One region of the Mesorhizobium sp. M0771 genome, then DNA from elsewhere that is predicted to be linked to it. Evidence: predicted binding sites of a transcription regulator. Region 1 holds the regulator's gene; the other holds the start of a gene.

Region 1 (10,819 bases):
GCCCGCTCACCGCCGCCGGCCCAGCAGGTGATGCGTGCGCCATCCATCGGGCGCAGCAGCGCCGGGCTTTCGGCCAGTGCTTCCGCTTCATCGATGGCCAGTGTCCCATTCATCCCGGTGCGCATGATTGGCCGCAGGTCATGGACGCCGGAGATCGAGACGACATTGCGCACGCGGCCCGCCACATCGGCGGCCAGGGGTGTCGTTGTCGTCACCATCCTGGAGGCGAGATGGCCGCCGGCGGAATGCCCGGTCAGCATCACCGGCCCGCCGACCATCGTCGCCGCCTTGCCGATCGCCGCCGCGATTTCCCTGACGATGCCGGAAATGCGTATGTCGGGACAAAGCGTGTAAGTCGGCATTGCCACGGCAAAGCCATTGGCAACCGCGCCGTTGGCCAGATGCGACCATGGCTTGTTGTCGAACGCCTTCCAGTAACCGCCATGGATGAAGACGACGAGCCCTTTGGGCATGACATCGGGAAGGAACAGATCGAGCCTGTTGCGCGGGCTGTCGCCATAGGCGATGTCGAGCTTGGCCCGACCGGACGCCGACATTGTGTCGCGAAAAGCCTGTGCCGGTGTGTCCCACGCGGCCGGCCAGCGATTGCTGCCGGCAATGTTGTCGCCGTTGGCGTAGGCATTGTCCCAATCGGCAACACGATGTTGGAGCATCTGCATCCCTCCCGGATGGCTTCAGTTCAGTCGACAGGAATGGCCGCCGAACAGGGCGGCGTCAATCCTGCGACCTAAAAACATTTTAGGCTTGAAACAAATTTCGACTGGTGCGATCCTGCGCCTTGTTCAGCCATGGGCGCGAGGCAGACAGGGGCAGCCGAAAATGCTTGGGCCATCAGCGCATATCGACACATTCACGCGCGACAACCTGCCGCCGCCGGAGCAATGGCCGGAGTTTTTGCTCGACGGCTTCGACTATCCCGACCACATAAATGCCGGCGTCGAATTGACCGACAGGCTGGTCGAAAAAGGGTTCGGCGACCACACCGCGCTGATCGGCAATGGCCGCCGCCGCACCTACAAGGAACTGTCCGACTGGACCAACAGGCTCGCCCATGCCCTGGTCGAGAATTATGGCGTCAAGCCGGGCAACCGGGTGCTGATCCGCTCGGCCAACAACCCGGCCATGGTCGCCTGTTGGCTGGCCGCCACCAAGGTTGGCGCGGTGGTCGTCAACACCATGCCGATGCTGCGCGCCGGCGAACTCGCCAAGATCGTCGACAAGGCGGAAATCACGGTTGCGCTTTGCGATACAAGGCTGATGGACGAGATGACCGCCTGCGCCAAGGGCAGTGCGTATCTCAAGCAGGTCATTGGCTTCGACGGCACGGCCAACCATGACGCGGAACTCGACCGCGCCGCCCTCGACAAGCCGGTCACCTTCACTGCCGTCAACACCGGCCGCGACGATGTCGCCCTGCTCGGCTTCACCTCCGGCACCACCGGCGTGCCGAAGGCGACGATGCATTTCCACCGCGACCTGCTGATCGTCGCCGACGCCTATGCCCGCGAAATCCTGGAGGTGACGCCCGACGACATCTTCGTCGGCTCCCCGCCCCTTGCCTTTACCTTCGGTCTTGGCGGGCTCGCCATCTTCCCGCTGCGTTTCGGCGCCGCGGCGACGTTGCTGGAACAGGCGACGCCACCCAACATGATCCACATCATCGAGACCTACAAAGCGACCATTTCCTTCACCGCTCCAACCGCCTATCGGGCCATGCTCAAGGCCATGGATCAAGGCGCTGACCTGTCCTCGCTGCGCGTCGCGGTTTCGGCGGGCGAGACGCTGCCGGCGCCTGTCTTCGAGGAATGGACTGAGAAGACCGGCAAGCCGATCCTCGATGGGATCGGCGCCACCGAGATGCTGCATATCTTCATCTCCAACCGCTTCGACGACATGAAGCCGGCCTCCACCGGCAAACCAGTCGGCGGCTATCTGGCACGCATCGTCGATGACGAGATGCGGGAGTTGCCGCGCGGCTCTGCTGGCCGGCTGGCGGTGCGCGGCCCGACCGGCTGCCGCTACATGGCCGATGCCAGGCAAAAGGACTATGTCCGCGACGGCTGGAATCTCACCGGCGATACGTTCACGCAGGACGAGGATGGCTTCTTCCACTTCGCCGCGCGTTCCGACGACATGATCGTCAGCGCCGGCTACAACATCGCCGGCCCCGAGGTCGAAGCGGCGCTGCTCTCGCATCCCGACGTCGCCGAATGCGCGGTGACCGGCGCCGAGGACGGTGAACGCGGCCAGATCGTCGAGGCGCATATCGTGCTTGTGCAAGGTGTTTCGCCGGACGCATTGACCGTCAAACGCCTGCAGGACCACGTCAAGGCAACGATCGCGCCCTACAAATATCCGCGTTCGGTGAAGTTCATCGACGCCTTGCCCAAAACCCAGACCGGCAAGATCCAGCGCTTCCGGTTGCGCGCGGAGAAGATCAATTGATTAAGCCGCACGATCCGGCGTCCGATGGCGCGCAGATGTCGTTCAAGGAGCGGATGTCCTACAGCGACTATCTGCAGCTGGACAAGGTGCTCGATACGCAGGCGCCGCTGTCTTCTGCCCATGACGAGATGCTGTTCATCATCCAGCATCAGACATCCGAATTGTGGATGAAACTGGCCCTCCACGAGATCGGCGCCGCGATCCTCTCGATCCGCGCCGACCGCCTCGAACCGAGCTTCAAGATGCTGTCGCGTGTCGCGCGCATCTTCGAGCAGCTCAACAATGCCTGGGACGTGCTGCGCACGATGACGCCCAGCGAATACACCGAGTTTCGCGACGCGCTCGGCCAATCCTCGGGCTTCCAGTCCTGGCAGTACCGCGCCATCGAGTTCATGGCCGGCAACCGCAACCTAGCCATGCTCGGGCCGCACAAGCACCGGCGCGACCTTACGGACAGGCTGGAAGCGATCCTGGCCACGCCGTCGCTCTACGACGAGGCGCTTCTGCTTTTGGCGCGCAATGGCTTCGACATCGGCGCCGATGCCGGGCGCACGGACTGGCGCGAGACGCGCGGTGAGAACGAAGACGTGCTGGCTGCCTGGCAAACCGTCTACCGCGACCCGCAGCGCTACTGGATGCTCTACGAACTGGCCGAGAAGCTGGTCGACTTCGAGGATTACTTCCGCCGCTGGCGCTTCAACCACGTCACAACGGTCGAGCGCATCATCGGCTTGAAGCGCGGCACCGGCGGCACCTCAGGCGCCTCCTATCTGAAGAAGATGCTGGAGGTCGTGCTGTTTCCGGAGCTCTGGACGGTCCGCACCCGGCTCTAGAGCATTTCACCGTTTAACGGAAACGGCGAAATGCTCTAGCTCTTTGATTGACGCAATTTCGGACGGAAAACCGCTTCACACTTTTCCTGAAATTGCTCTGGTTTCTCACGTAACCGCGGTCTTCACCGCGAAGCGGGCGTCCTGCCAGGCGCCGGTGCGCAGAATATCCTCCAGGACTTCGACCGCCTGCCAGACATCGCCATATCCGACATAGAGCGGCGTGAAGCCGAAACGGATGGTCGACGGCGCCCGGAAATCGCCGATCACGCCGCGCTCGATCAGCGCCCGCATCACCTGATAGCCATGCGGGTGGAGGAACGACACCTGGCTGCCGCGCTGGCTGCCGTCGCGAGGACTTTCCAGTTCAAGCCGGTAGGCGCCGCATCTGGCTTCGACGAGCTGGATAAACAGGTTGGTCAGCGCGATGCTTTTTCTGCGCACCGCCGCCATGTCGACGTCGTTCCAGATATCGAGCGCGCCCTTGAGCGCCCGCATCGACAGCACCGGCTGCGTTCCGCACAGGAAGCGGCGGATGCCGCTGCCGACGGCAAAGCCCTGCTCGAAGGCAAAGGGCCGCGCATGGCCCCACCAGCCGCTGAGCGGCTGGCTGATATCACCATGGTGGCGCTCGGCCGCGTAGATGAAGGCCGGCGAGCCCGGGCCGCCATTGAGGTATTTGTAGGTGCAGCCGACGGCGAAATCGGCATTGGCACGGTCAAGTTCGACCGGCAAGGCGCCGGCCGTGTGGCAGAGATCCCAGATGATCAGCGCGCCGGCGTCATGTGCCTTGCGCGTCAGCGCCGCCATGTCGCGCAACTGGCCGGATTTGTAGTTGACGTGGTTGACCAGGATGACGGCAACGCTGTCGTCGATCAGCTCCTCGATTGCGGCCGCGTCGACGCCCTCCAGCCGCAGCCGCGTTCCCGGCCGGGTCGAGGCGACGCCTTCGGCCATGTAGAGGTCGGTCGGGAAACTGTCGCCCTCGGCAACGATGACCGACCGATCCGGCCGCATGCCGAGCGCTGCGTGCAGCAGCTTGTAGATGTTGATCGAGGTTGTGTCGCAGACCACCGTCTGCCCATCAGCCGCGCCGATCAGTCGCCCGAGCTGATCTCCGAGTTCCACCGGCATGTTGAACCAGCCGGCGGTGTTCCAGGCGCGAATGAGGTCGTGCGCCCATTCCTGCGTGGCGGCCTGCTGCAGTTCGCTGAAGACGACCGCTGACGCGGCGCCCAGGGAATTGCCGTCGAGATAAATCACGCCTTGCGGCAAGACAAAGCGTTCACGCATGGAGCGCAGCGGATCGGCGGCATCCATTGCTTCGATTGTAGCGAGATCGGGTGTCGTGCTCATGATCCGGCGCCCCTCCATGGACAAACGCGCGCGGCGGAGCCTGCCGCCCAAACATGCCGGCGATCTTGAGTGGTCGCCCTTGAACTGTCAAACATTATATATAATTCACCCACTGAAAGGCTTTGATATATAATGATCCGCCCGAGCGTTTATGTCTGATGGATCACGATGCTGGATGACGAGCAGACCTCGAAGACGGAAGTGGCCTATCGCCTGCTCAGGCGCGATATTCTTGCGACCCGGCTGGCGCCTGCCGCGCCGTTGAAGCTGAGCACGCTGCGCAACACCTACGGCATCGGCTGGACGCCGTTGCGCGAGGCGCTGTCGCGGCTGGAGGCGGAACGGCTTGTGACCGCCATCAGCAACCGCGGGTTTGCGGTCGCTCCCGTCTCTCGGGCGGAGCTCGAGGATTTGGCGCGTGCGCGGCTGGTGGTCGAACTGCCCCTGCTGGTGGAATCGATCGAGAAGGGCGACCGTGAGTGGGAAGACGCGGTCGTTGCCGCCCACTATCGTCTCTCACGGTGCGGGTCTGTTCTCGACGATCCATCGGATGATGCGGTCGACGCGTGGTACGAAAAACACGATGCCTTCCATGCGGCGCTGCTCAGTGCCGCGACATCCAGCTGGCTGCTGCGCTTCAATGCAACGATTTCCGACCAATTGCATCGCCATCACCGCTTTCTGGGTCTGGCCCCGACGCTGCGCGCCGCCGCCGGCCGCACGGACGGACACCGGAAGGCCGTGGCGGCCCTGCGCGACGCCGTGGCGATCGAACACCATACCGCCCTGATGGAAGCGGCCCTCGATCGCGACGTCGAACGTGCGAAAACTCTGATGACCGCTCACATCGGCTACACGCTGCGGGTCTATGCCCAGAGAGAACCCCGCGCGGATGCTGCGCAGCCCCGTCCGAAAAGGAAGCGGCGATCGTAGCCGACGACGCAGGGCACTTTGTCTTCGTTTCACCCCGTTGCTGGCAACTGGGCGCAGGCGGCGCTCGCAGCGCCGAACGTTACGCTGAACAAAACGTCAACACATTCATTAAACTTTAAAAGGTTGCGGAACACAACTGGAACAGATAGTGTTTGTTCTGGGTTTGTTTTTTCTGATTCTGGTTTCAGAACCCTTGGGGGCCGCGATGCTGACGCGCAAACAACATGAGCTTCTGATGTTCATCCATGAACGCCTGAAGGAGAGCGGAATCCCGCCGTCCTTCGACGAGATGAAGGAAGCGCTCGACCTCGCCTCCAAGTCCGGCATCCACCGCCTGATCACGGCGCTTGAGGAGCGCGGTTTCATTCGCCGGCTGCCGAACCGGGCGCGCGCGCTGGAAGTGCTGCGGCTGCCCGACTCGATCGCACCAGGCCTCAATGCGGCGAGGAAGTTTTCGCCGAGCATCATTCAGGGCAGTCTTGGTCAAACCGGCCAAGGGCAAGGCGGCCAAGGACAAGGCGCGTTGGGCCAAGGCGGTCTCGGCCGCCAGATCAAGCCGGGCTCGCCGTCGCGTTCGATGTCGGCCGGCAATGACGATGCCGTTTCCGCGATTTCAATCCCGGTTATGGGACGCATCGCCGCCGGCGTGCCGATCGACGCCATCCAGCATCAGACCCATTCGATCTCGGTGCCGCCCGATATGATCATGGGCGGCGAACACTACGCGCTCGAGGTCAAGGGCGATTCGATGATCGAGGCCGGCATTTTCGATGGCGACACGGTCATCATCCGCAATGCCGACACAGCCAGCCCCGGCGAGATCGTGGTGGCGTTGGTCGACGATGAGGAAGCGACCCTGAAACGCTTCCGCCGCAAGGGCGCCTCGATCGCCCTGGAAGCCGCCAACCCGGCCTACGAGACCCGCATTTTTGGACCGGACAGGGTGAAGGTGCAGGGCAAGCTTGTCGGATTGATCCGGCGCTACTGAGCCGGCTTGGGTTTGTACTTTTCACGCTGGTTGTAAGGCGGCAGGCCGCGCGCTTCGCGGGAGAAGCGGCGTTGCTCGTGCCAGGGGCGATACGGCTTGTCGACGGCGAAGCGGATGGTTGGCGCTGCAGCTGCCGATTGCGGATCGAAGAAGACGGCGGCGCTGCCGTCGCGGGCCAGCTGTTTCTTCGTCACGACCAGCACCAGCGGGTCGCGGCACGGATTGTAGGCGGTGGCGTCATCGATGACGATCAGGCTCGCGAAGGCACAGGCCGGCCGCGCCGTCTTGCGGTCTTTCGCAAGCGCTACAATGGCTCCGGAAGGGTGCCGGGCGATACAGAGATCGCCGGTGCAATAGAAGGGCGAGCCGGGCGGCAGATCGAGCGGATCGAGATCGAACCGCGTATCTGTTGCCTCGAAAATCTCAGGTGGGATAATGGTTTCGGCCCGCAGCGCCCGTTTCCAATTGTCCGTGGTGAATTCGTTGGAGCGTTCGCGGTTGAGGGCGAGTTCGCCGCCACCGATCGGCATGGCCACCAGATGCGCATCCTCGGATATGAGCACGTCTGGCGTAAGCACCTGCGGCACCGTCAACAGGCCGGCCAGCGCGAAAGGCACGGCCGCCAACCTGAGCCAGGTGGTGGCCATGGTGGCGATGACGAGGGCGACCGCCACCAACAGCACCGAGCGGATGGAGATCAGCCCGACGGCGTCGACCGGCGAGCGCTCGGAAATCCAGGCCGATATAGCGATCATCGCCATCAGACCTTTGCCCATCACATAGAGGAACGGCCCGTCGGCGCCGAACGGCATCGCCAGTGCGCTGAGCACGGCAAAGGGCATGACGATCAACGAAACAATCGGCATCACGGCCAGATTGGCGATCAGGCTGAGCGGCGACACACGCTGAAAATGCCAGATGGCGAACAGCAAGGTTGCACTGCCGGCGATGATCGAGGTCATTGCGAGGCCGCCCATGGCCAGCGCGAATTTTCGCGACAGGAAGCCGACGAAGGAGCGCTTTGCCGGCGGCGTTCTCACCTTGTCGGCGCGGTAATCGGCCCAGCCGGCATAGGCGCCGACAAGGGCGGCGGTGGCGGCAAACGACATCTGGAAGCTGGGACCGACCACCTCGTGCGGCGACACCAGGATGACGGCAATGGCGGAGATCGCCAGATTGCGCATGGTGAGTGCGGCGCGATCAAACAGCACGGCGACAAGCATGACCGCCAGCATGATGAAGCTGCGCTCGGCGGCAACCACGACGCCTGAAATAACGAGATAGGCGGCGATCGAGACAAGCGCTGCCGCGGCCGCATATTTCTTCACCGGCCGGCGCGAAGAGAAAACGGGAAACAGCGCAAAGGCGCCACGCAGCAACGCCATGATGGTGCCGGCAACCAGCGCCATGTGCAGGCCGGAGATGGAGATGATGTGGTAGATGCCGGTGCGCCGCATCGCTTCGTTGACCTCGTCGTTGACCTCGTCCGGGATGCCGGCGCGCACGCCGACAATCAGCGCCGCGGCAATCTCGCCTTCGGCGCCGCCGATCTTGCCCCTGATATGGTCGGCAATGTTTTCGCGCGCGTTCTCGATTGCCGAGGAGAGCCGTGCGGTCAGCGGCGGCGGTCCCTGCGTAGCAATGGTTTTCGGATTGCCGAGAAAGAAGCCGCTGCCGCCGATACCGGTGAAATAGCTGTCGAAGGAGAAATCGTAGCTCTCCGGCCGCACCGGACCGGTCGGCGGCAACAGCCTGGCATAGCCGGTGATCAGGGAGCCGGCGGTCATATCGGCGGGAACGGTCCGCGCCGAGAGCCTGACCCGCTCCGGGGCGTAGCGCAGCTCGGGGTAAGCGGTCGAAACCACGTCGAGCGTCAGCCTGATGCGGCCGCTTTCCATCTGTTCGAGACTGACGACGCGGCCGGTCAGCCGTGTCTGAATCTCGGAGCCGAGCATCTGCGTTCCGGCGCGCCAGGTCTCGACCTTGGCGGCGACGACGCCGAGCGCGCACAGCATCGCGGCCATGCAGAACAGATGCGTCCTCGGCCGCGATCGCGTGGCGACAGCGCAACATGTCGCCAGCACCACAATGGCGATTGGCTGCGCAAAGCCCGGCTCGCCGGCCAGCGAGAAGTAGACGATGACGCCGGCTGCCAGGAAAACCGGGACCAGCAGGAAGGCGACGCCCCGGTCGAGCTCCGTGTCGGCAGCCACGGCAAGGCTGCGGCGGAGCGCGGGCCATGACGGGCGGCGAAGCCGTCTGCGCAGTCGGGCGATAGATCCGGGCGCTGTGACTTGCGCCGGCAACGCGTCACCGGGCAGCGCGGGCGCTATGCCGGGATGCGGCTCAGGCAGCGCGAGGGGCAGCGGCTCGGCATAGGGACTATCGGCAAACAGCGAGCGTTCGCTGACGCTTGCCTCGCCGCCTTCGCCTTCCTTCGTGCCCCGGCCACGTCCAGCCATCGGGTCTGCCCCTTGCGCCCCAGACCTCCTATGCTACATGAACGCGCAAAGCGCGAAAGTCCGTGCGGTCGCATCCACCGCGCCGGAATTGACCCGCCAAGGACGCTCAATCCTCAATCATATCCCGGCCCTCCGCCCTCAGGCGAGCAAGCCCATCGTGCATTGCCTTCAATTGTTCCGGTGTATGACCCTGCCATTCAGCGAGCTCCCCCAGGATGAGCAACGGATCACGGGAGCGGTAGGATTTCGTCGGATTGCCGGGAAATTTTTTATCGGTCAGGTTAGGGTCATCCATAAAAAACCCTGTCGGCTTTACGATGTAAATCCTTTGACGACCGTCACCCGTTGCAAGCTCTGCTCCCCAGATGGCGGCTTCCAGTGTCTGGGTGAAATAGATCCATGACAGTGGTTTACCTCTGAAATTGGAAGGGTGGCCGACGCTCAGCAGATCCCCGGGTTTCAAATCCGCCCGGGTACCATGGTAGAACGGATCACCCTCCGTATGGTCGGCGTTGCTGGTCATCGGGAGCCCTTCTTTCAATCATTCCTCCTTCGTGGCGAGACCGGACCGCACACAGTTGCTGTGTTCACGATAATGATTGCAGAAGGTCAATATGCGTGACCAAGCCAACGCTGTCACGGCGGCGTTGTAGTCGGGTAGTGCCGCATTCGTGAAGAAATGTCCGCTCGTCAGAGGGGGCTACCACCGTCGCAGCGATGTTCCAGGCACTGTGACGGACGCTGCAGCCGAATGAAACCCAGACATTGACGCTGCTGCCAAATGAGGTTGCGCGGAGGTGCGAACAGATTTTGTGCTACAAGGCTCCGGCGCCCGTTGACGCAACCGATAATTACCGACGTGCCCCGGCCTCGTCCAGCCATCGGGTCTGCCCCTTGCGCCCCAGACCTCCTATGCTACATGAACGCGCAAAGCGCGAAAGTCCGCGCGATCACGCCCCGCTTTCCAAACTTCCCGAGAGTTCCATGTCCGACACGGTCGTCACCCGTTTTGCCCCCTCGCCCACCGGCTATCTGCATATCGGCGGCGCGCGCACGGCGCTGTTCAACTGGCTGTACGCCAAGCACACCGGCGGCACGATGGTGCTGCGCATCGAGGACACCGACCGCGAACGCTTCAACGAGGCGGCGACACAGGCCATTCTGGATGGGCTGACCTGGCTCGGCCTTTCCTGGGACGGTGAGGCCATATCGCAGTTCGAGCGCGCGCCGCGCCACCGTGAGGTGGCCGAGGAGCTGGTGCGCCTGGGCAAGGCCTATTACAGCTACGAGACGCCTGCCGAGCTCGAGGCGATGCGCGAGGCCGCACGCGCCAAGGGCCTGCCGCCTCGCTACAACGGCCAGTGGCGCGATCGTGCCCCCTCGGAGGCGCCTCCCGGCGTCAAGGGCGCCATCCGCATCAAGGCGCCGACCGAGGGCGAAACCGTGGTGCACGACCGTGTGCAGGGCGAGGTGCGCTTCCCCAACAAGGACCTCGACGATTTCATCATACTGCGCTCGGACGGCAATCCGACCTACATGCATGCCGTCGTCGTCGACGACCATGACATGGGCGTCACCCACATCATCCGTGGCGACGACCATCTGACCAACGCCGCGCGCCAGACGGTGATCTACAACGCGATGGGCTGGGACGTCCCGTCGATGTCGCATATCCCGCTGATCCACGGCGCCGACGGCGCCAAGCTGTCGAAGCGGCACGGCGCACTCGGCGTCGAGGCTTATCGCGCCATGGGCTATCTGCCCGAGGCGCTGCTCAATTATCT
Region 2 (10,819 bases), 100 kb from region 1:
ATGGCCAAGCACCAGCCTGCCATCCCAGACAAGTGCACCGGAGCACAGCACGAAGGAAATTGCGGTGGCGGTGTAGAGCCCTGCAATGCCGAGGATCGGGGCCGGGAATTCCGTACGACCCTTCCAGTATTCATAGGCCGTCGCAAACAAAAGCAGCGCGGCGAAGGCATTCTCCAGCATGAAGCCCAGCCCGTCATAGCCAAGCGCCATCGGCGGCAAGGCGACTGCCAGCGAGACGCCGGCGCCGACAGCGATGCGCGGCAATGGCGAGCGGCCGGTCGTGAACTGATGGGCCGCGCCCAGCATGGTCGCGAAGCCGAGCAGCAGGAACGTGAAGCTGGCGAGGCCGAGCAGGCGTCCGGGCGCGTCGATATAGGCCTGGTAGGCGAAGGCGTCGGCGACGATCAGAAGCACGCTGACCGCCCAGGTCAGCAGGAATTTTTCCGAGCGCGCGGTAAGCCAAATGCCGAACAGCGTCAGGCCGAGGCAAGCGGCGGAAAACCCGACAGCCAACAGAAGGGAACTGTAGTCGAGCGACATGCCCTCGTCCTTGCGCGCGGCGGCCGGCCTCTAGAAAGGACCCGCACCGGATTTATGCAGGATGGAGGTATCGATAAGGTTACGATGCGCATAAGCTATCACGCTTCGGTTCATCGTAGCAATTCTGGGTTGAAACCCTTTTCAAGGGAAAGCGCTGACCGCTTTCCCGGGAAAACCGTTCCACACTTTTCCTGGAATTGCTCCTAATGCATGTCGCCCAGAAGTGTGCCGCGGTTCTGGGACAACGGCATGCATCAAGACAAAGACTTAAATCGCGTCGTATGAATCCGTTTCAGCGCGACGCGCTTTAACCGATCAGCTCACCCGCTTCATCAGCGCCATGGCGCCGAACGGCGCGCGCACCTTGCCCTCGGTGATGAAGTAGACGAACACGTCGCGCGGTTTCACCGGCGCGTCGAAAGTCGGATCGGCGCGCCGCAGATCTGCCGGCTGCTTGCCTTGCGCCCAGGTCTTCACCCGCGCTGCCCATTCGTCCAGGCCCTTCGGCGTATAGCAATCCGGATTGTCGTCGCTGCCGGTCTGCAGCCGCGCATAGATAAAATCGCCGGTGATGTCGGCGATACCAGGATATTTGGCATGGTCGGCATAGACGATCGCCGCCTTGTATTTGCGCGCCAGGCTCACAAATTCCGGCACGCTGAAACTGTCGTTGCGCACTTCCAGCGCATGGCGCAGCGCGACGCCATCCTGCTTTTCCGGCAGCAGCTTCAGGAAGGCCTCGAAATCGTCGGCGTCGAACTTTTTCGTCGGCGCGAACTGCCAAAGGATCGGGCCCAGCTTGTCGCCCAGCGCGGCAATGCCGGAGCCGAGGAAGCGCGTCATGGACTCGCCGGCTTCGCCAAGCACGCGCCGGTTGGTGACGAAGCGATTGCCCTTCAGCGAATAGACGAAACCGTCCGGCGCCTCGCCCGCCCATTTGACGAAGGTCGGCTCCTTGAAGCTGGAATAGTAGGTGCCATTGACCTCGATGCTCGGTACCTGGCGGGTGGCGTAACTTAGCTGTTTGGCCTTGGAAAGCTTGTCCGGGTAGAAAGACGTATCCCAGGGTTCGAAAGTCCAGCCGCCCATCCCGGCGCGGATTGTTCCTTGGCTGATCATCGTCTTCCTCCCAGTTCTAAAAATGCGGTCAGGCTATTTTTCCAATCGGTTTGATCATGTCGACCACGGTCCATCCGGGACGGTGGGGATTGGCTCGGCGGCCCGTTTCGTGGAAGCCATAGGCCGTATAGATCTCGATGTTCCGCTCCATGCGCGAATTGGTGTAGAGCCGCACCTCCGGCACACCCCATAGCCGCGCCTGTTCCTGGGCGAAGTCGAGCAGCGCGGTGCCGAGTTTCCTGCCCTGGAAAGCGGGGGAGACCGCGACGCTGAAGATCATCGCATGATCGGGATGGCGCTCAATAACGATCAGCCCGGCGAGTTCCGCGCCGCTCTCCAAGAGCCAGACCTCGCCACGCTCGATGCGTGGCGCATAGTCCTCGGTGACTGGGAGCGGCGGCGCGCCTAACAGGGGCGTGTAGTGCTCATAGGCGGTCTGCGTCAGCGAGACGACTGCGTCGAGATCACCGGCAAGCGCCTGTCGGACTGTCATTCAAAGCTCTCCAGGCGCCCGACCGGTCTGTCAGTTACTCCGCCGCTTCGCGCTTGCCTCCGGGCCGCCGCTCCAAAAGCTCCTTCAGGAACTGGCCGGTGTAGCTGCGCTTTTCGCGCACGATGGCTTCCGGTGTGCCCTGTGCCACCAGTTCGCCACCGCCATCGCCGCCTTCGGGGCCGAGGTCGAGCACCCAGTCGGCGGTCTTGATGACTTCGAGATTGTGCTCGATGACCACCACCGTGTTGCCCTGGTCGACCAGTTCGTGAAGCACTTCCAGCAACTTGGCGACGTCGTGGAAGTGCAGGCCGGTGGTCGGCTCGTCGAGGATGTAGAGCGTCTTGCCGGTCGCCTTGCGCGACAATTCCTTGGCGAGCTTGATGCGCTGCGCCTCGCCGCCCGACAGCGTCGTCGCCTGCTGGCCGATATGGATGTAGCCGAGGCCGACCTGCTTCAGCGTCTCCAGCTTGTCGCGCACCCCGGGCACGGCGGCAAAGAAATCGACGCCTTCCTCGACCGTCATGTCCAGGACGTCCGCGATCGACTTGCCCTTGAACACGACATCCAGCGTCTCGCGGTTGTAGCGCTTGCCGTGGCAGACGTCGCACGTGACGTAGACGTCGGGCAGGAAGTGCATCTCGATCTTGATGACCCCGTCGCCCTGGCAGGCCTCGCAGCGGCCGCCCTTCACGTTGAAGGAGAAGCGGCCCGGCTGATAGCCGCGGGCCTTGGCCTCGGGCAACCCGGCAAACCAGTCGCGGATCGGTGTGAAGGCGCCGGTGTAGGTGGCCGGGTTCGAACGCGGTGTGCGGCCGATCGGCGACTGGTCGATGTCGATGACCTTGTCGAGGAATTCGAGGCCCTCGATGCGGTCGTGATCGGCCGGATGCTCGCGCGAGCCCATGATGCGGCGCGACGCCGCCTTGAACAGCGTCTCGATCAGGAAGGTCGATTTGCCGCCGCCAGACACGCCGGTGACGGCGGTAAAAGTGCCGAGCGGGATTTCGGCAGTGACGTTCTTGAGATTGTTGCCGCGCGCGCCGACGATCTTCAGCCGGCGGTTTTTCTTGGCCTCGCGCCTGACACCGGGCGTGGCGACTTCGAGCGCGCCCGACAGATATTTACCGGTGATCGAGTTGGGATTGGCCATCACCTGCTGCGGCGTGCCCTGGGCGATGATCTCGCCGCCATGAATGCCGGCGGCCGGACCCATGTCTACGACATAATCGGCATGCAGCATGGCGTCCTCGTCATGCTCGACGACGATCACCGTGTTGCCGATGTCGCGCAGATGCTTGAGCGTGTCGAGCAGGCGGGCATTGTCGCGCTGGTGCAGGCCGATCGACGGCTCGTCCAGCACATAGAGCACGCCGGTGAGGCCGGAGCCGATCTGCGACGCCAGCCTTATGCGCTGGCTCTCGCCGCCCGACAGCGTGCCGGAATTGCGCGACAGCGTCAGATAGTCGAGGCCGACATCGTTGAGGAAGCGCAGGCGGTCACGGATTTCCTTGAGAACGCGCACCGCGATCTCGTTCTGCTGGTCGTTGAGATGTGGCGGCAGTTCGGTGAACCATTTGTCGGCGTTGCGGATCGACTGCTCGGTGACCTCGCCAATGTGTTTTCCGGCGATTTTGACCGCCAGCGCTTCCGGCTTCAGCCGGTAACCCTTGCAGACCGGGCAGGGCGTCGCCGACATGAAGCGCTCGATCTCCTCGCGCATCCAGGCGGATTCGGTTTCCTTCCAGCGCCGTTCGAGATTGGGAATGACGCCCTCGAACGTCTTGGTCGTCTTGTAGGAGCGCAGGCCGTCATCATATTGGAAGGTGACCTCGCGCTCGCCGGTGCCGCGCAGGACGGCTTCCTTGGCCTCTTCGGTCAGGTCTTTGAACTTGTCGCCGAGCTTGAAGCCATAGGCTTTGCCCAGCGCTTCCAGCGTCTGGGCGTAATAGGGTGAGGTCGACTTCGCCCACGGGCTGACGGCGCCGTCGCGCAGCGAGACGTTTTCGTCCGGCACGATCAGGCTGGCGTCGATGGCGCGCTGGTTGCCGAGGCCGTCGCAGGTCGGGCAGGCGCCGAACGGGTTGTTGAACGAGAACAGCCTGGGCTCGATCTCCGGAATGGTGAAGCCGGAAACCGGGCAGGCGAATTTTTCCGAGAACAGGATGCGCTCATGCGTCTCGTTCTTCGATTTGTTGACCGAGTCCTCGCCGGTCTGGCTGGCGTCGAGCGGCCGGTCGGCGAACTCGGCCACCGCCAGCCCTTCCGCCAGCTTGAGCGCCGTTTCGATGGAATCGGCAAGCCGTGTCGCCAGGTCGCCGCGCACGACGATGCGGTCGACGACGACATCGATGTCGTGCTTGTACTTCTTGTCCAACGCCGGCACATCGGCGATCTCGTAGAAGACGCCGTCGACCTTGACGCGCTGAAAGCCCTTCTTCTGCAGCTCCAGCAGTTCCTTGCGATACTCACCCTTACGGCCGCGCACGATCGGCGCCAGCAGGAAAAGGCGCGTGCCTTCCTCGACCGCCAGCACCCGGTCGACCATCTGTGAAACCGTCTGGCTCTCGATCGGCAGGCCGGTCGCCGGCGAATAGGGGATGCCGACGCGCGCGAACAGCAAGCGCATGTAGTCGTAGATCTCGGTGACGGTGCCGACCGTCGAACGCGGGTTCTTCGACGTGGTCTTCTGCTCGATCGAGATGGCCGGCGACAGGCCGTCGATCTGGTCGACATCCGGCTTCTGCATCATTTCGAGGAACTGGCGCGCATAAGCCGACAGGCTCTCGACGTAACGGCGCTGGCCCTCGGCATAGATGGTGTCGAAAGCAAGCGACGATTTGCCGGAGCCCGACAGGCCGGTCATGACGATCAGGCTGTCACGCGGCAGGTCGAGATCGACATTCTTTAGGTTGTGTTCGCGTGCCCCGCGAATGGAAAGGTATTTATGGTCGGCCATCGCCGGTCGCCGCCTCAGGTCTGGTGTCAGTGGGATCGGCGGGTTTTCCCGGCCATTCCCTATGTAGGTATTTTTGCCGCCACGTCGAGAGACGCCACACTTCTCGACCAAAGCCGTTTAACCGTCTTTCGCGCGAACGGGCAAGCGGAAAGAACAAAGACCGAACACGCTCCTGACAACGCTGTGCAGAAACTGACAAGGGTGTTTCAGAAACTGACCCTGACGTAAGCTCCCGACGATCACATTTTCCGTAACCGGCTATTCAAGGTTGACGCCGTCGAATCAGGGGCGCACTCTGCCGGAGTCAACGGAGCCGGCCGTCTTTGATGGCCTCGCCGCCCATAGCGGCCTGCGAGACGCCGCAGGTTTTTGCGATTTGTGCTTCGGATTGACACCAGTCGCAACGGACATAGGAGCGGAGCATGACGCCACCGGATAGTCCCTTGAGGCTCCACCTGCTAGTGGAGCCGCGGCGGGCATAAGTGCCAGGTAGTTTCAAGGCATTGGAGTGTATGCGTCCAAACGAACGCATCGCGTCAGTCCAACAAACCACCAGACAAACCGTGACCTGCCGAATCCCACAAAAATCAGAGACGGCTAGTCGGATCGTCGGCTGAATGCCGCGAAGCATCCGAAATCAAAGTCGGTATAACACTACCGGCAGTTTGGATTTGGAATCCAAAAAAAGCCCCGACCGTTAGCGGAAGCAACGGCGGGGCTGTTCTTTTGCGAGGAAGTCGTCGGCGCAGGCTTTCTCTCCCGTATAGTAGCTGGGAGAAGGGGCTACCGGCGCGGCGGCTTGATCCCACCCGTGCCGACATCGACAGTGATGCTGCCGGAAATCCTGACATCGGTGTCGCCGATCTTGAACGTGCCGTTCTCGACGGCAGGCAGCGCGTCGTCCGGCTCCGGCTGCGGCGCGGGCTTGGCGATGCGGTAGTCGCCGGCCACGCCGGGCAGGGCGCCTTTCCGCGACGTGCTGGTGCTGCCCCCGGCAAAGGCCATGCTCGATGTCGCCGCCGTGATGGCAATGGCTATGGTCAGTCTGTTCAGGTGGTAGCGCATGGCAAGACTATAGTGCCGCGCTCAAGGCGAGGCCAGACCAGCGGCGTTGAAATTGAGGGAACACCGGCCTGCATTCAATCCGCCGATCAGGCCGCTGCCTGCTTGCGGGTGTCGAAGACGTGGTCGACGAGGCCCCAGTCCTTGGCCTCCTTCGCGGTCATGAAGAAATCGCGGTCGAGTGTGCGTTCGACCTCTTCGTGGGTGCGGCCGCAATGGTGAGCGTAGAGGTCGGCCATGTGCCGCTTGGTGCGCAAAATGCCTTCGGCATGGCGCTGGATGTCGGAGGCCTGGCCCTGGAAGCCGCCCAGAGGCTGGTGCAGCACGATGCTGGCATTGGGCAGCGCGATGCGCCGCCCCGGCGTTCCCGCCATCAGCAGGAAGGAGGCCATCGACGCGGCAAAGCCCATGCACACGGTCGACACCGGGCAGCTGACATATTGCATCGTGTCGTAGATGGCGAAGCCGCTGGTCACCACGCCGCCCGGCGAGTTGATGTAGAGCGAGATCTCCTTGTCGGGATTGTCCGATTCCAGCGACAGGAGCTGGGCGCAGACCAGCGCCGACATGCCGTCATTGATCTCGCCATTGACGAAGATGATGCGCTCGCGCAGCAGCCGCGAGAAAATGTCGAAAGGCACGTTCGCCGCGGCTCGATTGCTCGATCACCATCGGCACCAGATTGGCAAAGCCGCTCATCTCATTGTCTCCGTTTTGATTTTTCCGGGTCAGGCAGCGCGCAGCAACAGGCGTGGCGCGTTGGCGGCGACAGGCGGTTTGGGCTTGTATGCGCGCAGCCAGAGCCGGCAGCCGGCGCCGGCCATCGCGACCGCAGGCGTCAGGACAAACCCGTCATGGACGATGCGCAGATGCGTGCCGCCGGAAACGGTGCGGGCGAGTGTGAAGGTGACGATGCTCTCCAGCTCCTCGCGGTTGGCGTCGCCGGAACGCTCGCGCCAGGAATAGCGCAGCAGGCGCCCCGGTTCGGCATCGAGCACTTCGCACTCGATCGGCTTCTCAGGCCCGGCAAAGGCAAAGCGGCTGCCGGTTTCCGGATTGATGTCGTTCGGCATCATCCATTCCGCCAAGAGGTCCGGCACGGTCAGTGCCCGCCACACTTTTTCCGGTGCGTCCGGCAGATCGCATTCGAAGGCGAGGGCATCCTTGGCGGTCTGCGTCTGCTTTTCGTCGGTCATTGGTCCATGTCCTTCAAAACGGCCTTCAGTCTTTCGATGCGCTCCGGCCAGAATGCGCGGTAGCGTTCGATCCAGCCGAGCAGCGGCTCGAGCCCTTGCGGATCGGCGCGATAGTAGGCGTTGCGGCCGGCGCGTCTTTCGCTGACCAGGCCTGCGCCGCGCAGCACGGCAAGGTGCTGCGACACCGCCGGCTGCGACACGCTCATGCCGGTGCGCAACTCCGACACGCTCATCTCGCCGGAAGTCAGCCGCTCGTAGACGGCGCGTCGCGTCGGGTCGGCCAGGGCGCGAAAAATCTCTGCTTCGATCATGGCAAAAGCATAAGTCGATACTTATCGATTTGGCAAGGGGTGTTTTGAATGCCGCGTATTGATTGGATCCTGCCGGGCCTCTAAGCCGTGGGGAACAAGATGGGCCGATCATCGCGAGGCAGGAGTAGTATTTATGAATTCCAACGTCGATCTTTCGTCCGCCGAGAACCTCAACGAGGCTCTGAGGCTCTATCGCCGCCTCGTACTCGGTATAGGAGCGATCGCCGTCATCGGTTTCGTGGCCGTGATCTTGTTGGCCAAGCTGGGTACGGCGCTATCCCCGCCATACGGGATTTACATCTTCGGCGAAGGATTGGGGACCTGGGGCCTGATCGCGGTGGTAGCGGCGCTCGTCGCTCAGGTGTGGTGGCACGGGCGCGCGATCGGGAAATTGCTGAATGACCCGGCTCTGAAATCTGAACCTGCAGTCGGGCTGATGTCGGCGCCAACCGTGATCGCACAGCGCGCCCATGGCATGGGCATGGAGTGGAGCGGCTTTTTCGGTCCGTTGCCACCAGCTAAAAAACGGCGCTGACGACACCGCTTCTCGCCCCTGCGTGTCAGCTAAATCCACGCGCCCGCGTCGGCGATTGCTGCCATTCCTTGACAATCCGTGGTTAACAGTATAGGAACGAAAAGGGAACAAAAACCTTGTGGGAAAAGCCAGCCGCGGCAAGCCAGGATTGTGCGCGGCCTGTAAGGTGAACGACTTGAAATTTGTTTCGGATGAGCACGGAGAAGTGTCATGGCGGGTAGCGTCAACAAGGTCATTCTGGTCGGTAACCTCGGCGCGGACCCTGAAATCCGCCGCCTGAATTCCGGTGATCCGGTCGTCAACATCCGCATCGCCACGTCGGAAAGCTGGCGCGACAAGAACTCCGGCGAGCGCAAGGAAAAGACCGAATGGCACAACGTGGTCATTTTCAATGACCAGATCGCCAAGGTCGCCGAGCAGTACCTGAAGAAGGGCATGAAGGTTTACGTCGAAGGCCAGCTGCAGACACGCAAATGGCAAGACCAGACCGGCGCCGACAAGTACACGACCGAAGTCGTGCTGCAGAAATTCCGCGGCGAGCTGCAGATGCTCGATTCTCGCGGCGAGGGCGGCGGTCAGGTCGGCAACTATGCCGGCGGCGGCGCGAGCCGTGGCTCGGATTTCGGCCAGTCTGGCCCCAATGAGAGCTTCAACCGCGGCGGCAATAGCGGTGGCGGCGGTTCCAAGGGCGGCGGTGGCGGCGGCTCGTCGCGCGAACTGGACGACGAAATCCCGTTCTGAGCTGACGATAGTCAGCGATATCTGAGGAGAGGGTGCGATGTCGCTCGGACCGCTTCTATCGGCGCGCCCTCCCATTCCATGGCACGCCTTCGCGGCCCTTGCCGCGCTGGCCGTTGGCGCTACGCAACTGGCGCTGCCGAAAGGCACGACGCGTCATCGTGTCGTCGGCTATGCCTGGGCGGCGCTGATGATGGTCGTCGCCATCTCCAGTTTCTGGATCCAGCAGATACGCCTCGTCGGTCCGTTCAGCCCGATCCATCTCTTGTCGATTTTAGTGTTGATCGCCGTGCCGCTTGCGGTCTGGCACGCGCATATGCATCGGGTCGCCAAACATCGCAGGGTGATGATATCGCTGTATGTTTTCGCCCTGATCGGCGCCGGCGTGTTCACGCTGCTGCCGGGGCGGATCATGCACACGGTCGTCTTCGGCCAGTGACGCTTTCTGAAAGGAAGATTGCCGTGAAAGCACGGATTAAATGGGTCGAGGAGCGCACCTTCGTCGGCGAGTCCGGCAGCGGCCACAAACTGGTGCTGGGGACCGCCCCCGGGCCGGAAGGCAAGACGCCAGGTCCGAGCCCGATGGAGCTGGTGCTGATCGGCACCGGCGGCTGCTCGGCCTATGATGTCGTCCACATCCTCGAAAAAGGCCGCGAGGCGATCGAGGACTGTGTTGTAGAACTCGACGCCGACCGGGCCGAAACCGACCCCAAAGTCTTCACCCGCATCCATATGCATTTCATCGTCACGGGCCAGGCGCTGTCGCGCGACAAGGTCCAGCGCGCCATCAACCTGTCGATCGAGAAATACTGCTCGGCCTCGGCCATGCTGGCCAAGACGGCTGTCATCACTCACGATTTCGAGGTCGTCGATACGGCGGTGGAGTAGGGGCTGCCGCTTACCCCGCCATCAGCGCCTTGATGCCATCCGCGACGAACTGAACCGCAAGCGCGGCCAGGATGACGCCGAGCAGGCGGGTTAGGATCGAGCGGCCGGTCTGGCCGAGGATGCGGTCGATGCGCTCCGACAGCACGAACACCAGATAGGTGATGGCAAGGCAGACGAAGATGATGCCGACCAGCGCCGCTTGTGCTGCAAAACCCTGAAACGAGCCCGACAGTAGCACAGTCGCCGAAATCGCACCGGGGCCGGCGATCAGCGGGATCGCCAGCGGGAAGGCCGCGATGTTGTGGATCATGTCCTTGGTGATGGCGACGTCGCCGATCTTCTCCTTGCGATCTTGGCGGCGCTCGAACACCATTTCGAAAGCGATGAAGAACAGCAAAAACCCGCCGGCGACACGGAAAGCCGGCAGCGTGATGCCGAACACCGACAGGATGGACGCCCCGGCCACCGCAAACAGCGCCATCACGAGGAAGCCGATGATCGAGGCGCGCACCGAAACCTGCTGACGTTCCTCGCGGTTCATGCCGCGTGTCACCGCGAGGAAGAGCGGCGCGAGACCTGGCGGGTCGATGGTCACCAGAATGGTGACGAAGGCGTTGAACAGGCTGTCGAAACTCGGCATCGCTGACCCCTCCCGCCGGGCCGGACCCCTGCGCCACCATAGTGGTAGAGCAAAGCCCGACCGGTGGGAACCGTCTGACATGGCGATACCGGAGACGGCGTCAGTGTTAGGCGGCAGCGTTGCAATAGGCCTCCCGGCGATAGCCGTCGGGATCGACGACGAAGGCAGCGTAATAGTTCTCGCCATATTCGGCGCGCAGGCCCGGCGCGCCATTGTCGCTGCCGCCTGCACGCAAGGCGGCGGCATGGAAGGCAACGACACTCTGCCTCGTCGGCGCGGTAAAGCAGAAATGCAGACCGGACTTCTCGTCCGATGACACTGGCCGCTCCGCGTCGTTCACC

What was found. The regulator LexA, encoded in region 1, represses DNA repair genes until DNA is damaged. The targets are predictions, from matches to a motif close to TGTTCNNNNTGTGTTCNG.
Region 2: uvrA (excinuclease ABC subunit UvrA) is a predicted target of LexA. The motif match lies at 5,258-5,275, and genes of this name have one in related genera.

What each region holds. Positions count from the first base shown of each region.
Region 1 is NZ_JAMYPC010000006.1:269,141-279,959, reverse strand. Features, by position in the region: gene NKI05_RS12495 (hormone-sensitive lipase) at 1-674, opposite strand, end outside; gene NKI05_RS12490 (AMP-binding protein) at 841-2,466, shown strand; gene kynA (tryptophan 2,3-dioxygenase) at 2,463-3,299, shown strand; gene kynU (kynureninase) at 3,405-4,652, opposite strand; gene NKI05_RS12475 (GntR family transcriptional regulator) at 4,821-5,585, shown strand; gene lexA (transcriptional repressor LexA) at 5,791-6,573, shown strand; gene NKI05_RS12465 (ComEC/Rec2 family competence protein) at 6,567-9,035, opposite strand; gene arr (NAD(+)--rifampin ADP-ribosyltransferase) at 9,142-9,558, opposite strand; gene gltX (glutamate--tRNA ligase) at 10,020-10,819, shown strand, end outside.
Region 2 is NZ_JAMYPC010000006.1:168,421-179,239, forward strand. Features, by position in the region: gene NKI05_RS11910 (GGDEF domain-containing protein) at 1-540, opposite strand, end outside; gene NKI05_RS11915 (DUF72 domain-containing protein) at 856-1,659, opposite strand; gene NKI05_RS11920 (GNAT family N-acetyltransferase) at 1,688-2,152, opposite strand; gene uvrA (excinuclease ABC subunit UvrA) at 2,187-5,108, opposite strand; gene NKI05_RS11930 (hypothetical protein) at 5,892-6,113, opposite strand; partial or broken gene NKI05_RS11935 (ATP-dependent Clp protease proteolytic subunit) at 6,260-6,869, opposite strand; gene NKI05_RS11940 (SRPBCC family protein) at 6,899-7,366, opposite strand; gene NKI05_RS11945 (ArsR/SmtB family transcription factor) at 7,363-7,677, opposite strand; gene NKI05_RS11950 (hypothetical protein) at 7,811-8,212, shown strand; gene ssb (single-stranded DNA-binding protein) at 8,423-8,953, shown strand; gene NKI05_RS11960 (DUF2306 domain-containing protein) at 8,991-9,389, shown strand; gene NKI05_RS11965 (OsmC family protein) at 9,413-9,838, shown strand; gene NKI05_RS11970 (MarC family protein) at 9,849-10,478, opposite strand; gene NKI05_RS11975 (VOC family protein) at 10,585-10,819, opposite strand, start outside.